Regions from separate parts of the Gryllotalpicola kribbensis genome, predicted to be linked through region 2. Evidence: predicted binding sites of a transcription regulator. Region 2 holds the regulator's gene; the other holds the start of a gene.
The links. The regulator LexA, encoded in region 2, represses DNA repair genes until DNA is damaged. The targets are predictions, from matches to a motif close to TCGAACANNTGTTCGA.
Positions count from the first base shown of each region.

Region 1: a site for LexA is predicted at 5,208-5,223, ahead of ABD716_RS03250 (HNH endonuclease signature motif containing protein). Genes of this name have one in related genera too.

Region 1 is NZ_BAABBX010000005.1:2,963-9,939, forward strand. It holds gene ABD716_RS03230 (GNAT family N-acetyltransferase) at 1-59, opposite strand, end outside; gene ABD716_RS03235 (MFS transporter) at 56-1,456, opposite strand; gene ABD716_RS03240 (class I SAM-dependent methyltransferase) at 1,482-2,306, opposite strand; gene ABD716_RS03245 (3-deoxy-7-phosphoheptulonate synthase) at 2,554-3,621, shown strand; gene ABD716_RS03250 (HNH endonuclease signature motif containing protein) at 3,816-5,162, opposite strand; gene ABD716_RS03255 (MFS transporter) at 5,282-6,481, opposite strand; gene ABD716_RS03260 (RidA family protein) at 6,478-6,843, opposite strand; gene ABD716_RS03265 (TrmB family transcriptional regulator) at 6,933-6,977, shown strand, end outside.
Region 2 is NZ_BAABBX010000002.1:23,578-30,554, reverse strand. It holds gene dapF (diaminopimelate epimerase) at 1-791, shown strand, start outside; gene ABD716_RS01370 (class I SAM-dependent methyltransferase) at 796-1,413, opposite strand; gene hflX (GTPase HflX) at 1,459-3,006, shown strand; gene ABD716_RS01360 (methylenetetrahydrofolate reductase) at 3,012-3,986, shown strand; gene lexA (transcriptional repressor LexA) at 4,010-4,711, opposite strand; gene ABD716_RS01350 (LysM peptidoglycan-binding domain-containing protein) at 4,939-5,325, shown strand; gene ABD716_RS01345 (histidinol-phosphate transaminase) at 5,388-6,512, shown strand; gene hisB (imidazoleglycerol-phosphate dehydratase HisB) at 6,517-6,977, shown strand, end outside.

The sequences.
Region 1 (6,977 bases), on a different contig from region 2:
TCGGCGAGTGCGGCGAAGTCGGTCTGGGGAACGGCGGTCTCTGGCAGCGAGGAGTTCACGGAACAACTCTGTCAGGCCGCCGCAGCGCCGCGGTCGTCAGCGCCGTGACGACGACGGCCAGCGCCGCGAGAACGAGGAAGCCGGTGGCGAGTGTCGACGCGGCGTGCGCCCCGGCCGAGGTCGCGAGCGAATAGCTGCCGCCGGTGAGCAGTGAGCCGACGGTGATCGAGCCGGTCTCGGCGAATGCGGCGGCGGTTGCGACGGCCGAGACACGCGTGGGCTCGAGATCGTTGAAGTTGGCTGCCGACTGCACCGTGTAGGCCATTCCCATGCCGACCCCGATGACGGCGCCCGCTGCGACGGCGACCGGAACCCCGATCGTCGCCGAGCGCGAAAGCACGGCGAGCGCCAATGCGATCATGCCGAGCCCGACGAGCATCACGCCCATCGGTGCCCGGCCGAACAGGCGCCCCTGGCCGGGCACGCCGCGCACGGGAACCAGCCCGAGCAGCGACCAGCCGACGCCGGCCGCCCCGACGACGAGACCCCCGGCGAGCACCGAACCGCCCAGGCCGCCGACCACCGCGAGGGGCATCACCGACTCTGCCGCGAAGTAGACGACGCACGAGCCGAAGAAAGCCGTGAGCGCGAAGACCCGTCGCCGGGCGCCGCCCGAGGCCCGCACGATCAGCAGAAGAGACAGTCCGACTGCGGCGCACAGGCCGACGAGGTACCCGAGCCATGCCCACGGCCCCTGCTCTGACGAAGTCCACGACGCGAGCACGAGGGCGCCAACGACACCGAACCCGATCAGGGGGCTCACGCGCGCGCCACTGCGCTGTCTCGGAATGATCGCCGCCGACCGCCACATCAGCACGCGCCCGCCGATCACGAGCACCGCCGGCCACACCATGGCCCAGCGCCAGCCGACGGCGGAGGCGATGCCCGCATTCACGAGCGGCCCGACGAGGGACGGCACGAGCCACATGAACGCGAACAGCCCGAAGACGCGCGGGCGCAGCGCGTCTTCGTACAGCGAGCCGAGGGCGGCGTAGCCGAGCCCGGCGATGATGCCCATGCTGAGCCCCCTGATCACATTCCCGATCAGGATCCACACCATGTCGGGCGCGAGCGCCGACAGCGCCGCGCCGATCGCGAAGAGCACGGTGGCGATGCCGATCGCCGCAGAGAACCCGAGCCGCTCGAGGGGCGCGGGCCCGAGAGCGAGCATGAAGATCGACGAGAGCGTGGCCGCGGCGAGCGTCGCGCCGTACAGCGCAGACCCGTGCAGATCGCATGCCGCGAGCGGCAGCACGGTGGAGTAGGCGATGCCCTGCACCGCGCCGCCGAACTCCCCGATGAGCAGCGCTATCAGCAACCGCCCGCGGGGCCCCGCGAACACCGCGCGCAGCGTGGGCGCGGGCGCGGGCGACTCTGCGGCCGAACCATCACTCACGTGACCGAGGCTACGGGAGCGCGCCCTACGCGCTGCGGCGCGCGTCGCCCCGTGGTTCGATCGTCGGCACCTCGCGCGTCTGGTCGAACAGGTGCGACAGCTCATCGACATCGTCGCGGGCGAGCACGCGGGCGTCCTCTGAATCATCGGCGGATGCCGCGCCCGCACGCGCCTCGGAGGAGGCCGCAGCCATCGCGCCGAGGTCGACTTCGGGAGTCGCGACCGTGACCGGCTTGGCCCAGGTGAGCCGGTACCTGCCGAGCAGTCCGCGGTGCAGCTCGGCGCCGGGCAGCAGCTCGGCCGCGGCATCCGTCACGTCTGCGAAGGAGTACGCCGGTTCGACGGGTGCGACAGACGCGAACTCGGGCCGATACATGCCGCGCCAGGTATAGAAGAGTTGCAGCGCGCGCGAGTAGGGCACCGACGCCCACTGCACGGCGCGCTCCACCAGCGTCACCGCGGACGCCTGGCCCACGACGATGAGGGTGCCGCCCGGTTTGAGCAGCTCGCTCACCCGTGCGAGGGCGGGCAGCAACGGCAACTCGTGCAGCACGGAGACCATCGTGATGACGTCGTAGCTCTCAGGGGTGAGGCCCCACTCTGTGCCGAACTCGGACACGGCGACGTCGGTGTTCGGCACCATGCTGAGCCGCTTGTGGGCCTGGGCGATCGCAACCGGGTCCTTGTCGATGCCGACCACGCTGCGTGAGACTTCGGCGAGGCGCAGGGCGAGCAGGCCGTCGCCGCAGCCCACGTCGAGCACGTCGCCGGCGTGCTCCGCCGCGATGCGCTGGATCCAGGGGTGGTAGGCGGCGTCGCGGTTCCACTCGCCGCCGACGTCTGTGGGCATGGCCCCCATAGTGGTCACGGTTCCGTGTTGCGGCCAGGGGACACGCCGCGGACCCGGCGAGCACTCACCGTGATAACCTCAGCGGCATGAACCGTTTCTGGTATGCGTATGAGGCTCCGGCTGAGGTGCCGGCACTCTGACGCAACCAGAACCCCACCTTCAGCCAGGCAGAGACGAAAGTTCTCTGCCATTCGTCTTTCTAGGCGTCGGGCTGAAGGCCTTCCGCCCGGGAGGAGAAGAGGAACCCATGTCGAACGATCTCGGTGCGGCCACCTTCGAGCCGCTGCCCACGCCCAACCAGCTCAAGGCAGAGTTGCCGATCACCGCCGAGGCCGCGGCGCAGATCGCCCGCCATCGCGCCGACATCGACGCGATCATGCAAGAGCAGGACGATCGCCTGCTCGTCGTCGTCGGCCCCTGCAGCGTGCACGACCCCGAGGCCGCTCTCGATTACGCGCGCCGACTGGCGCCCATCGCCGAGAAGCTCAAGGACGACATCCTCGTCGTCATGCGCGTGTACTTCGAGAAGCCGCGCTCGACGGGCGGGTGGAAGGGCCTCATCAACGACCCGCACCTCAACGGCACGCACGACATCGCGACCGGGCTGCGCGTCGCCCGCAAGCTGCTGCTCGACGTCGTCGAGCTCGGCCTGCCTGCGGGCACCGAGTTCCTCGAGCCGGTCAGCCCCTCCTACATCTCCGACCTGGTCAGCTGGGGCGCGATCGGCGCCCGCACGACCGAGAGCCAGATCCACCGCCAGATGGCGTCGGGCCTCGGTATGCCGATCGGCTTCAAGAACGCGACCGACGGCGATGTCCAGGTCGCCATCGACGGCGTGACCGTCGCCGCGCAGCAGCACACGACGTTCGGCATCGACGACGAGGGCCGCGCCGCCATCGTGACGACCCGTGGCAACGGTGCGGGTCACGTGATCCTGCGCGGTGGCCGTTTCGGCCCGAACTACGGCACGCACAACGTCATCTACTCGGCGCGCCTGCTCGCACGCGCGGGCCTGTCGCCGCGCATCATTGTCGACGCGAGCCACGCGAACAGCGGCAAGAGCCACGTCCGCCAGCTCGAGGTCGCACACGAGCTCGCCGCGCAGATCGCCGACGGCGAGCCGATCGCGGGCGTCATGGTCGAGAGCTTCATCGAGCCGGGGGCGCAGAAGCTGACGGATGCGGGCCTCGAGGGCCTCGTGTACGGCAAGTCGATCACGGATGCCTGCATCGGGTGGGACGACACCGAGGCGCTCCTCGAGGATCTGGCCGCGGCGGCCCGCCGAGCGGCGCGCCTCGAACCCGTCGATGTGTAGGCACGCCGGGTAGCGAAGCACCTGCGCACCCGCGCGTACCTGCGTACCTGCGTACCTGCGCGCACCCGCGCACCTGCGCGCACCCGCGTACCTGTGTGCACCCTGCGTACCTGTGCGCACCCGCGCACGTGCGCCACGCGCGCGGCGCCACGCGCTGCCCCGGCTCACTCCGGCGGCACGCGCGTTGCCCCGGCTCACCCCGGCGGCGGTGCTCCGGGCGGCGCTTCAGCTTTGGACCTGCTGGCTGCGCGGTTGCCGGCGGGCCTCCAACCAGTGTCGCGCCCCATCGCGGCATAGCGGACTTCCGGAAGGCCGTCGATCATTCTGATGTGCCACGGCCCCGCGTCGATGTCGTGGTGGTGGAACCAGCAGAGATTGACTCCGTTGCCGACATCCGTCGCCCCGCCGTCGGCGAAGGCGACGACGTGGTGGACCTCGCACCACTGTGCGGGCACGTCGCAGCCGGGGATGAGACAGGTGCCCCCGTCTCGCACGGCGATCGCGCGGCGCTGGCGGCGCGTGAAGGCGCGCACCTCGCGCCCGAGGCGCAGCAGGTCGCCCTCGGGGGTGAAGATGACGGTCTGGATTCCGCCGGCGCAGGCGGCCTGCTCGGCTTCCTGAACGGAAACGGGCCCGGGGGTCCCCGCATAGAACGCGGTGCCGACCCCGGCCTCGAGCTCGGCGAGCGTGGTGGAGACCCACACCGTCGGGTGATCGCCGCCCATGTCGGGTGCCTCGGCCGATCGGGCTTGGGCAGCGCAGATGTCCCGGAACAGGTCGGCACGCTTCTGCCCGGCCGTGCGCGCATCCTCGGGCGTCTGTTCCTCGGCGGGGGTGAACGAGACGGTCCTCTTCCCTTTCGGGTTCACGTAGGCGTCGAACAGGCTGCGGGCGACGGCGGCGTGCCCGGCCGGCAGCAACCCGGAGACGCGCGCCTGCCCGTCCACGGTCGGGCCGATGTGGAAGTAGCGCTCCGCCATCGCCGTGCGTGCCTGGTCTTCGATGGCTGCGAGCTCCAACGCGGCGGCCTTCTGCGCCGCGCGCGCCTTCACTTCATCCGCCCCCGCGGTGACCGCGAGTTCCACGAGCTCCGATTCGACGGCCGCAAGCTCGCCGGCATCCGCACGCGCAAGGTCCTCGCCGGCGGCCTTCTGCAGTTCTCCCGTGATCGCCGAGGCCGATTCTCGGCCGATGCGGCCGTCGAGTACCGCCTGCTCGACGACGGGCAATCTCTTCAGCTCCGTGGCCTGGGCCACGAGCTTCGCGGCCTCCTTCCCGGAGGTCTTCGTGATGCCTTGGATCGCGCCGGCGGCGGTCTTGAACCCCAGCCTTCTGGCGAGGGAATCCGCAGCTCCGTCGGCCGAGCGCGCGGCAACCTCGCCGGCGACAGCAAGGTCCAGGGCGTCCAGGTGTCGGTGCAGGGCGGCAAGATCTTCCGCGAACCCCACGAGCTGGCCGTCGGACAGGGTCGCGGGGTCCACCGGAAGCACGGCGCGCACGCGCGCCAGCGCATCGCACGCAGCGGACCCGACCCTCGACATGTGAACAAGTATACGACGGCACTGTGACATTGACCAGACATCAGTTCGAATACTTATTCACACAATGCGTGGCGCCCTCGACTTTTCCACAGGCGCCGGCGCCCCGCTCGGAAGTAGAGCTAGATGTATGAGGTCAGGACGTTGTTGACGCGTCGTCGCTTGATTCTCGTCAGAAGCACCGCGGCGGCTGCGGCGGCGGCCGCGAGCAGGGTGATGGCCGGCCAGCCGGCGGCCACGATCGTTCCGGCGATGGCGGTGCCGATCGCGCCGGCGGCGTAGTAGAGGGTGAGGTAGGCGGCATTCAGGGCCCCGGAGCGGGCGGGGTCGATGGCCACGATGCCGGCTTGGTTGGCGACTTGGGCGGCGAAGCATCCGGCGTCGAAGAGCGCGAGTGCGGCCGCGGTCGCGACGGGGTTGCCGAGGCCGAAGGTGAGTACGAGCGCGGCACAGGCGGCAACGGTGAGTCCTGTCGTCATGACGGCGCGGTTGCCGAAGCGGTCGGAAAGCCGCCCGGCGGTGCGGGTGACGACGAGTCCGAGGACCCCGGCGAGGCTGTAGAGCCCGATCGCGGCGGGGCTGAGCGTGTAGGGCGGCTCGGCGAGGCGGAGGGCGAGGCCGACCCAGACGAGGTTGAAGGCGAAGAACCAGAGCATGCCCGCGGCGGTCGCATGGCGCAGCCGCGGACGTGTGCGCAGCAGCCCGGGCAGGGCGCGCAGAGAGGCGAGGTAGCTGCCGGACGGGGATTCCTTGCCGGACGGCAGGAGTGAGAAGGCCGCCAGTGCCGTCGCGGCCACGAACGCGGCGAAGGCCAGCAGCGCGCCGCGCCAGCCGATCCAGTCAGCCAGCACGCCGCCGGCGAAGCGGCTGAGGAGGATGCCGGCGGAGATCCCGGCGGACACAGCCCCCATGCGCGCGCCGCGACGGCCGGGATCGGAGTGCTTGCCGACGACGGCGCTGGCCTGAGCCGCGACCGTCGTCAGCCCGCCGATGACGACGAAGCATCCGATGAGAACGCCGGGGCTCGGCGCCGCGGCCGCGAACGCCAGGACCCCGGCCAGGACCAGCAGCTGCACCGGAATGAGGGTGCGAGGGTTGAGCCGGTCGGCGAGCGGCACGAGGAGGGCGAGCCCGGCCAGGTAGCCGGCCATCGCCGCCGATGCGACGACCGCGACTAGCGGGACCGGCGCTCCGAAGTCGCGGGCGACCTGGGCGAGTGCGGGCTGGATGGCGTAGTCGTTGGCGATCGCGCCGCCGGCGGCGACTGCAAGCACCGCAACGGCGGCACCCGGCAGCCGCACGCCGACAGCACCCTCGGTCATGCCGAGGCCCGCACTGCCACAGCCTCGACCTCTACGAGGATCGCGTCCTCGACGAACGGCAGCGCGTGCACGAGAGAGAACGCGGGCCGGATCTCGCCGTAGGCCTCGCCGTGGGCGCGGGCGGCGTCCTCCCAGTGGTCGAAGTCCGCCACCGCGAGACGGCTCTGGACGACATCCGCCAGGGCGAAGCCGTTCTCGGCGAGGACCTTCTCGATCGTCTGAAGCGCATTGCGCGTCTGCGCGTACACGTCCTCGCCTTCCCCAGAGGTTCCGGAGATGAAGATCGCGTTCCCGATGACCACGGCGCGGGAGTACCCGACCTTCGACTCCCACGGCGACCCCGTGCTGACCAGCTTGCGCATCCGAACTCCTTCAACTACTCGGGTAGTAACTCAGGGATTCATTAACTACCCGAGTAGTTGCAGAGAAGGCAAATCGATAGAATCGGCCCATGCCCGTCGACACCGAACTCGTCGCCTCGCTCACCCGCCTCGGC
Region 2 (6,977 bases):
CCGACCAGATCCGGGTGCTCTGCGATCGGCACTTCGGGATCGGCGCAGACGGTGTCATCCGCGCCGTTCGCTCCGCGAACCTCGACGCCGGCGCTGCCGCACTGGTCGAGAACCCGGGCGCCGAGTGGTTCATGGACTACTACAACGCCGACGGCTCCGTCGCCGAGATGTGCGGCAACGGCATCCGCGTGTACACCGAGTTCCTGACGCGCAGCGGCCTTGCCGAGCTCGCCCATGGCGAGATCCTCGCAATCGGAACGCGCGCGGGCGTGCGCGACGTGCAGCGCTCAGCGCTCGGCTATCAGGTCGACATGGGGCTCTGGTCGACCGACGACGACGAGCCGCTGGTCAGCGCGAAGGGGCTCAAGGTGCCGCGGCCCGGCCTCAGCATCGACGTGGGGAACCCGCACGTGGTCGTGGCGCTCTCCGACGACGACGAGCTCGACGGCCTCGACCTGGCCTATGTTCCGGTCATCGACCCCGAGCCGGTGTACGGGGCGAACGTCGAGTTCGTGGTGCCGGGCGACCCGCTCATCAGAGACGGCGTGGGGCACATCAGTATGCGGGTGCACGAGCGCGGTGTGGGCGAGACGCTCTCGTGCGGCACCGGAACCGTCGCCGCCGCTCTCGCGATCCGGCACTGGGCAGGCGACCGCGCCCCTGACGACTGGCGCGTGTCGGTTCCGGGCGGCACGGTTGCGGTGCGGATGTTCCCCGGCGAGGACGGCGAGCATGCCTCGCTCTCGGGTCCGGCCGAGCTCGTGTTCGACGGCGAGGTGACGCTCGCCTGACCGCTCAGTCGGCGTGATGTCGCACGCGCAGCACGCGGAAGCCCTTGCTGGTGGCTGCGCGGGTGGTGCCGAACGGCGTGGGGAGCGACGACTCGAGCCAGCGCTGCAGAGAGTCGGAGCCGAGGTTCCGCGCGACGACGAGCCAGGCATCCGACCCCGGCTCGAGTCGCGGCAGCCACGTCTGCAGGAGGCTGTGCAGCTCGTTCTTGCCGACCCGGATCGGCGGGTTCGACCAGATGGTCATGAACGACACTGCTGCGGGAACATCCTCGGGGCGCACGGCGTTGACGTTGCTGAGTCCGAGTTCGGCCGCGTTGCGGCGCACCAGGTCGAGGGCGCGCTCGTTGACGTCCACGGCCCAGACCGTGGCGTGCGGCGAGGCGAGCGCGAGTGACAGCGCGATCGGACCCCACCCGCACCCCAGATCCAGAAGATCGCCCCCCGGCGGCGGTGTCGGCGTGTTGGCGAGCAGCACGGCGGTGCCGGTGTCGACGTGGTCGGGGCTGAACACCCCGGCGCCGGTGGTGACCGTCAGCTCGCGCCCGGCGAGTCGCACCTCGATGGGCCTCAGCTTCGGGTCGCTTCCCGGTGACGCGCTGAAGTAGTGGTCACCGGAAGACATGTCAGAAACGTACAGCACCGACAGAAGTAGAGTTAATCCTCACATATGACCTCAGATCACACCGCCTCCTCCGGCACCGAGACGCACGCCGACGACGACGTCGTCGCACGGGTGCTCGCGAACGCCGACTCCAAGGCGGCCGGGTACTCCCTCTTCGGCCAGCGAGCGCAGGCATTGCAGACGGGGGATGCCGCAGGCTTCGGCGACACCGACGGCGAGCAGTTCGACCGCGACGAGCGCGCGGCGCTGCGCCGTGTCGGCGGCCTCTCGACCGAGCTCGAAGACGTCACCGAGGTCGAATACCGTCAGCTGCGGCTCGAGAACGTCGTCCTCATCGGCGTCTATTCGGGCGGTTCGCTCGAAGACGCCGAGAACTCGTTGCGCGAGCTCGCAGCACTCGCGGAGACCGCCGGCGCGGTCGTGCTCGACGGGCTCCTGCAGCGGCGCCCGCACCCCGACCCCAGCACGTATCTGGGCCGTGGCAAGGCTGAGGAGCTCGCCGCGGTCGTCGCCCACCTCGGCGCCGACACGGTGATCGCCGACACCGAACTGGCCCCGAGCCAGCGTCGTGCGCTCGAGGACGTGGTGAAGGTCAAGGTCATCGACCGCACGGCGGTCATCCTCGACATCTTCAGCCAGCATGCCAAGAGCCGTGAGGGCAAGGCACAGGTCGAGCTGGCACAGCTCGAGTACCTCTTGCCCCGACTGCGCGGCTGGGGCGAGTCGATGAGCCGCCAGGCGGGCGGCCAGGTCGGCGGCGCGGGCAACGGCATGGGAAGCCGCGGACCCGGCGAGACGAAGATCGAGCTCGATCGGCGGCGCATCCACTCGCGCATGGCCAAGCTGCGCCGGCAGATCAAGGAGATGAAGCCCGCGCGCGAGGCGAAGCGCGCGAACCGCCGGCGCAACGAGGTGCCGTCCGTGGCCATCGCCGGCTACACGAACGCGGGGAAGTCGAGCCTGCTCAACCGCATCACGCGCGCGGGAGTCCTGGTCGAGAACGCGCTCTTCGCGACGCTCGATTCCACCGTGCGTCGTTCTCAGACGGCCGACGGGCGCCCCTACACGCTGGCCGACACCGTCGGATTCGTGCGCAACCTGCCGCACCAGCTCGTCGAGGCATTCCGGTCGACGTTGGAAGAGGTGCAGGACGCCGACGTCATCGTCCATGTGGTCGACGCATCGCATCCCGATCCCGCAAGCCAGCTCCAGACGGTGCGCGACGTCATCGGTGAGGTCGGCGCCGGCGACATCCCCGAGCTCGTCGTGTTCAACAAGGCCGACCTCGTCGACGGCGACACTCGGCTCGTGCTGCGTGGCCTCGTACCCGGTGCCGTCTTCGCGAGCGCTCGCACAGGGGAGGGCATCGACGAGGTGCTCGCGCGCATCGCCTACCTCATCCCCGACCGCTCCGTCCCTGTCGAACTCCTCGTGCCCTACGACCACGGTGAGGTCGTCGCCGCCCTGCACGATCATGGCCGGGTGACGGCGCTCGAGTACACCGAGCAGGGAACGCGTGTCTCCGCACTCATCGACCCGAGCAGGCTGGCGCCGTTCGAGCCGTATCGGCTGCAGGCGGTGGGCCACGAGTGAGGCGCGTGCCGTTCTCGTTCGAGCTGCACCCTGCGCGCTCCCCGCAGATCGCCCGGCAGCTGCCCGACCGCATCGCTCGCCTGGTGGCCGCCGGCCCTGAGTTCGTGTCGGTCACCTACGGCGCGGGCGGCTCGTCGCAGGATGCCTCGCTGGACGTTCTCAAGCACGTGATCGAGCACCACCCGCAGGTGCGCACGATGGCGCACCTCACGTGCGTGGGCTCGACGGTGCAGGCCGCTCACGACACGGTGCGGACGTTCATGGATGCCGGGGTGCACAGCTTCCTCGCCGTACGAGGCGATCTGCCGGCCGGCTCGCCACCTGACGCGTTCCCCGGCGACATCCGCTCGGCGGCGGAGCTCGTGCAGCTGATCCACGCCGTGCAGAGCGAGCGACGCCCCTGGCGCGAAGTGGCGATCCCCGGCACGCCGGGCATCATGCTCGATCGTGACGGGCGCGAGCGCATCGCGATCGCCGTGGCGGCGTTCCCCAACGGGCATCCGTCGTCGCGCTCGTGGCAGCAGGACATCGACACTCTGCTCGCGAAGCAGGCGGCAGGCGCGAATCTCGGGATCTCGCAGATGATCTTCCATGCCGACGACTACTTCCGCATGGTCGACGCCGCCCGTGCCGCCGGCGTCGAGTTCCCCATCCTTCCAGCGATCACGCCGGTGACGACCCCGGCCGGACTCGCTCGCAATCTCGAGCTCTCAGGCGAGCGTGCGCCCGAGGCGTTCGCCGCCGCCCTCGCCGCCGAGCAGAACGAAGCGAGACGTCGTGAGATCGGAGTGGACTTCGCCGCGGACCTGACGCGCCGGCTGCTCGACGGCGGCGCGCCGGGAATCCACCTCTACACGCGCAACATGCACGAGGTGCCGCTGGCGGTGCTCGCGCGCGTCGGCCTCATCGATGAGGCGCGCTTCGCCCAGCTCATCGCTCCCGATTTCACCGGTGCGACACCGGTCGAAGAGCCCGCCTGAGCGGACTCTTCGGGCCCCATGCGTCAGACGGCGCGCAGAACGGCCACGACCTTGCCCAGCACCACGGCCTGGTCGCCCATGATCGGCTCGAACGCCGAGTTGCGCGGAAGCAGCCACGTGTGACCATCGCGCTGCCGGAACACCTTGACGGTGGCTTCGCCGTCGAGCATCGCGGCGACGATGTCGCCGTTGACCGCGTCCTGCTGCTGGCGCACGACCACCCAGTCGCCATCGCAGATCGCTGCGTCGATCATCGACTCGCCCGCGACCTTGAGCATGAACAGGTCGCCGTTGCCGACGAGCCGGCGCGGGAGCGGGAAGACCTCTTCGACCTGCTGGTCGGCCGTGATCGGTACGCCGGCGGCGATGCGGCCGACGAGGGGCACCAGCATCGCGTCGCCCACAAGCGCCTTGGTCTCGAAGTCGTCGGTCTGCTCGGTCGGTGACGGCGGGTCGATCAGGATCTCGAGCGCTCGCGGCCGGTTCGGGTCACGGCGCAGATAGCCCGAGAGCTCGAGCTGGTTGAGCTGGTGCGTGACGCTCGACAGTGAGGCGAGGCCGACCGCGTCGCCGATCTCACGCATGCTCGGCGGGTACCCGCGGGCAGCCAACGACTTTTTGATGACGTCGAGGATGGCGAGCTGCTTGTCGCTGAGGTTCTTGCGGCGCCTGGTGCGCCGTTTGGGCGAAGCGCCAGTGTCTTTGGCGACTGCATCTGTGGTCACGTGAATCCCCAATGTCGGTGGTCCCTGGTTGCATTTCGACCAGTGAGCCACACATTAGCGGCAATCCCCCTCTGTATAGGGGATTTGTTCGAGCGACTCGCCGAAACCGGTGGATAACTTCGCTAGAGACGTGGGACTTGCGCCATAGACAGATCGAAGATAGCTTCGGAATGGTTCGAAAACTCGAATATGCGTTCCGAACCTGGTGACGAAGGTAGAGGTCTACGATGAGCACCATCACTGTGCAGATGTCCGGCGCGGCAGGGCGCCGTCCCGCTCCGTCGGCTGGGGTCGCCCGTTCCCACCTGCGCCTCACCCGCCGCGGTCGCGCGCTGCTTGTCGCTGTCGTCGCCGCTCCCGTGCTTGCCGTGACGGTGTGGTTCGGGCTGAACGGGGGCGGCGCGGCAGCCGACGGTCACTCCGCCGCCCGTCCCGCAGCGGTCGAGCAGGTGACGGTGGCGCAAGGGCAGTCGCTGTGGCAGATCGCGGTCGAGGTCGCACCTCACGACGATCCGCGTGACGTCGTCGCGGCGATCGTCGACATGAACGGCCTGCAGAGTTCCGTCCTGACCCCGGGGCAGACGCTCGCGATTCCCTCGCAGTACTCGAAGTAACGCGCCCCAGCCGGCGGCCCAGGCGACCCAGAGCGCGTGATGCGCCCGCCTACGATGGATGAGTGACGTCACTCTCCGAGCTGCCGATTCGAGACGACCTGCGCGGGCGCGAGCCCTATGGTGCGCCGCAGAGGCACGTGCGCGTCGAGCTCAACGTGAACGAGAACACCCACCCGATCCCCGGCGATGTCCAGGCAGATGTGCTCGCCCGGTTGGCCGAGGCGGTCGCGGGCGCGAATCGATACCCCGACCGTGAGTTCGTCGAGCTGCGGTCGGCTCTCGCCGCCTACCTCGGGCACGGCCTGACACGCGATCACCTGTGGGCGGCGAACGGCTCGAACGAGATCCTGCAGCAGCTGCTGCAGGCGTTCGGAGGCCCGGGGCGCAGGGCGCTCGGCTTCGCCCCGACCTACTCCATGTACCCGCTGCTGGCATCCGGAACCGGAACCGAATGGGTGGCGGGCGACCGCGATGCCGATTACGAACTGTCCGCAGCGCGCGCGGCCGACTGGGTGCGGCGAGTGCAGCCCGACGTCGTCATTCTCTGCTCGCCGAACAACCCGACCGGGACTCCGCTCTCGCTCGACGTCATCGAGTCGGTGTACGACGTCGCCGGCGGGATCGTGATCGTCGACGAGGCGTACGCCGAGTTCTTCCCGGCCGGCGAGCCGAGCGCTCTGACGCTGTTGCCGGGCCGTGAGCGCCTGGTGGTCTCGCGCACCATGAGCAAGGCCTTCGCATTCGCGGGCGTCCGGCTCGGCTACCTCGCGGCGGATCCGGCGATCGCCGATGCGCTGCGCCTCGTGCGCCTGCCGTACCACCTGTCGGCCCTCACGCAGGCGGCCGCGCTCGGAGCCCTGGCCCACTCGGGCGAGATGCTGGCCATGGTCGATGAGATCAAGGTGCAGCGCGACCGGATCGTCGACGGGCTGTCGGCCCTCGGCTACCGGCCCTATCGCACCTGGAGCAACTTCGTGCTCTTCGACCGGGTGGAGAATCCACGCGAGGTGTTCGACGAGCTGCTGGCCGAGGGCATCATCATCCGCGAGATGGGAATCCCGCACAGCTTGCGCGTCTCCGCCGGCACCGAAGCCGAGACCGGCGAGTTCCTCGCTGCGATGGCGCGCTACGTCGAGCGTCACGGCAGGCCACACACGGCGGCGTCCGAGCAGTCCCCGGTAGGCTGACGCCATGACCGCAGGCCCCCGCACCGCCTCCATCACACGCGAGACGAGCGAGTCGCGCATCGAGCTGAGCCTCGATCTCGACGGTTCCGGGCACAGCGACATCCAGACGTCGGTGCCGTTCTACGACCACCTGCTCACCGCGTTCGCGAAGCATTCCCTGACCGACCTCACGGTGCGGGCGAGCGGCGACACCGACATCGATGTGCACCACACCGTCGAAGACACCGGCATCGTCCTCGGGCAGGCGATTCGACAGGCGCTGGGCGACAAGAGCGGCATCGGCCGGTTCGGCGACGCGGTCGTCCCGCTTGATGACGCGCTCGTGCAGGCGGTGGTCGACGTTTCCGGCCGTCCGTACCTCGTCCACTCCGGCGAGCCCGCCGGGTTCGAGCTGCATCTCATCGGCGGCCACTTCACCGGGTCGATGGTGCGCCACGTCTTCGAGGCGATCGCGTTCAACGCAGC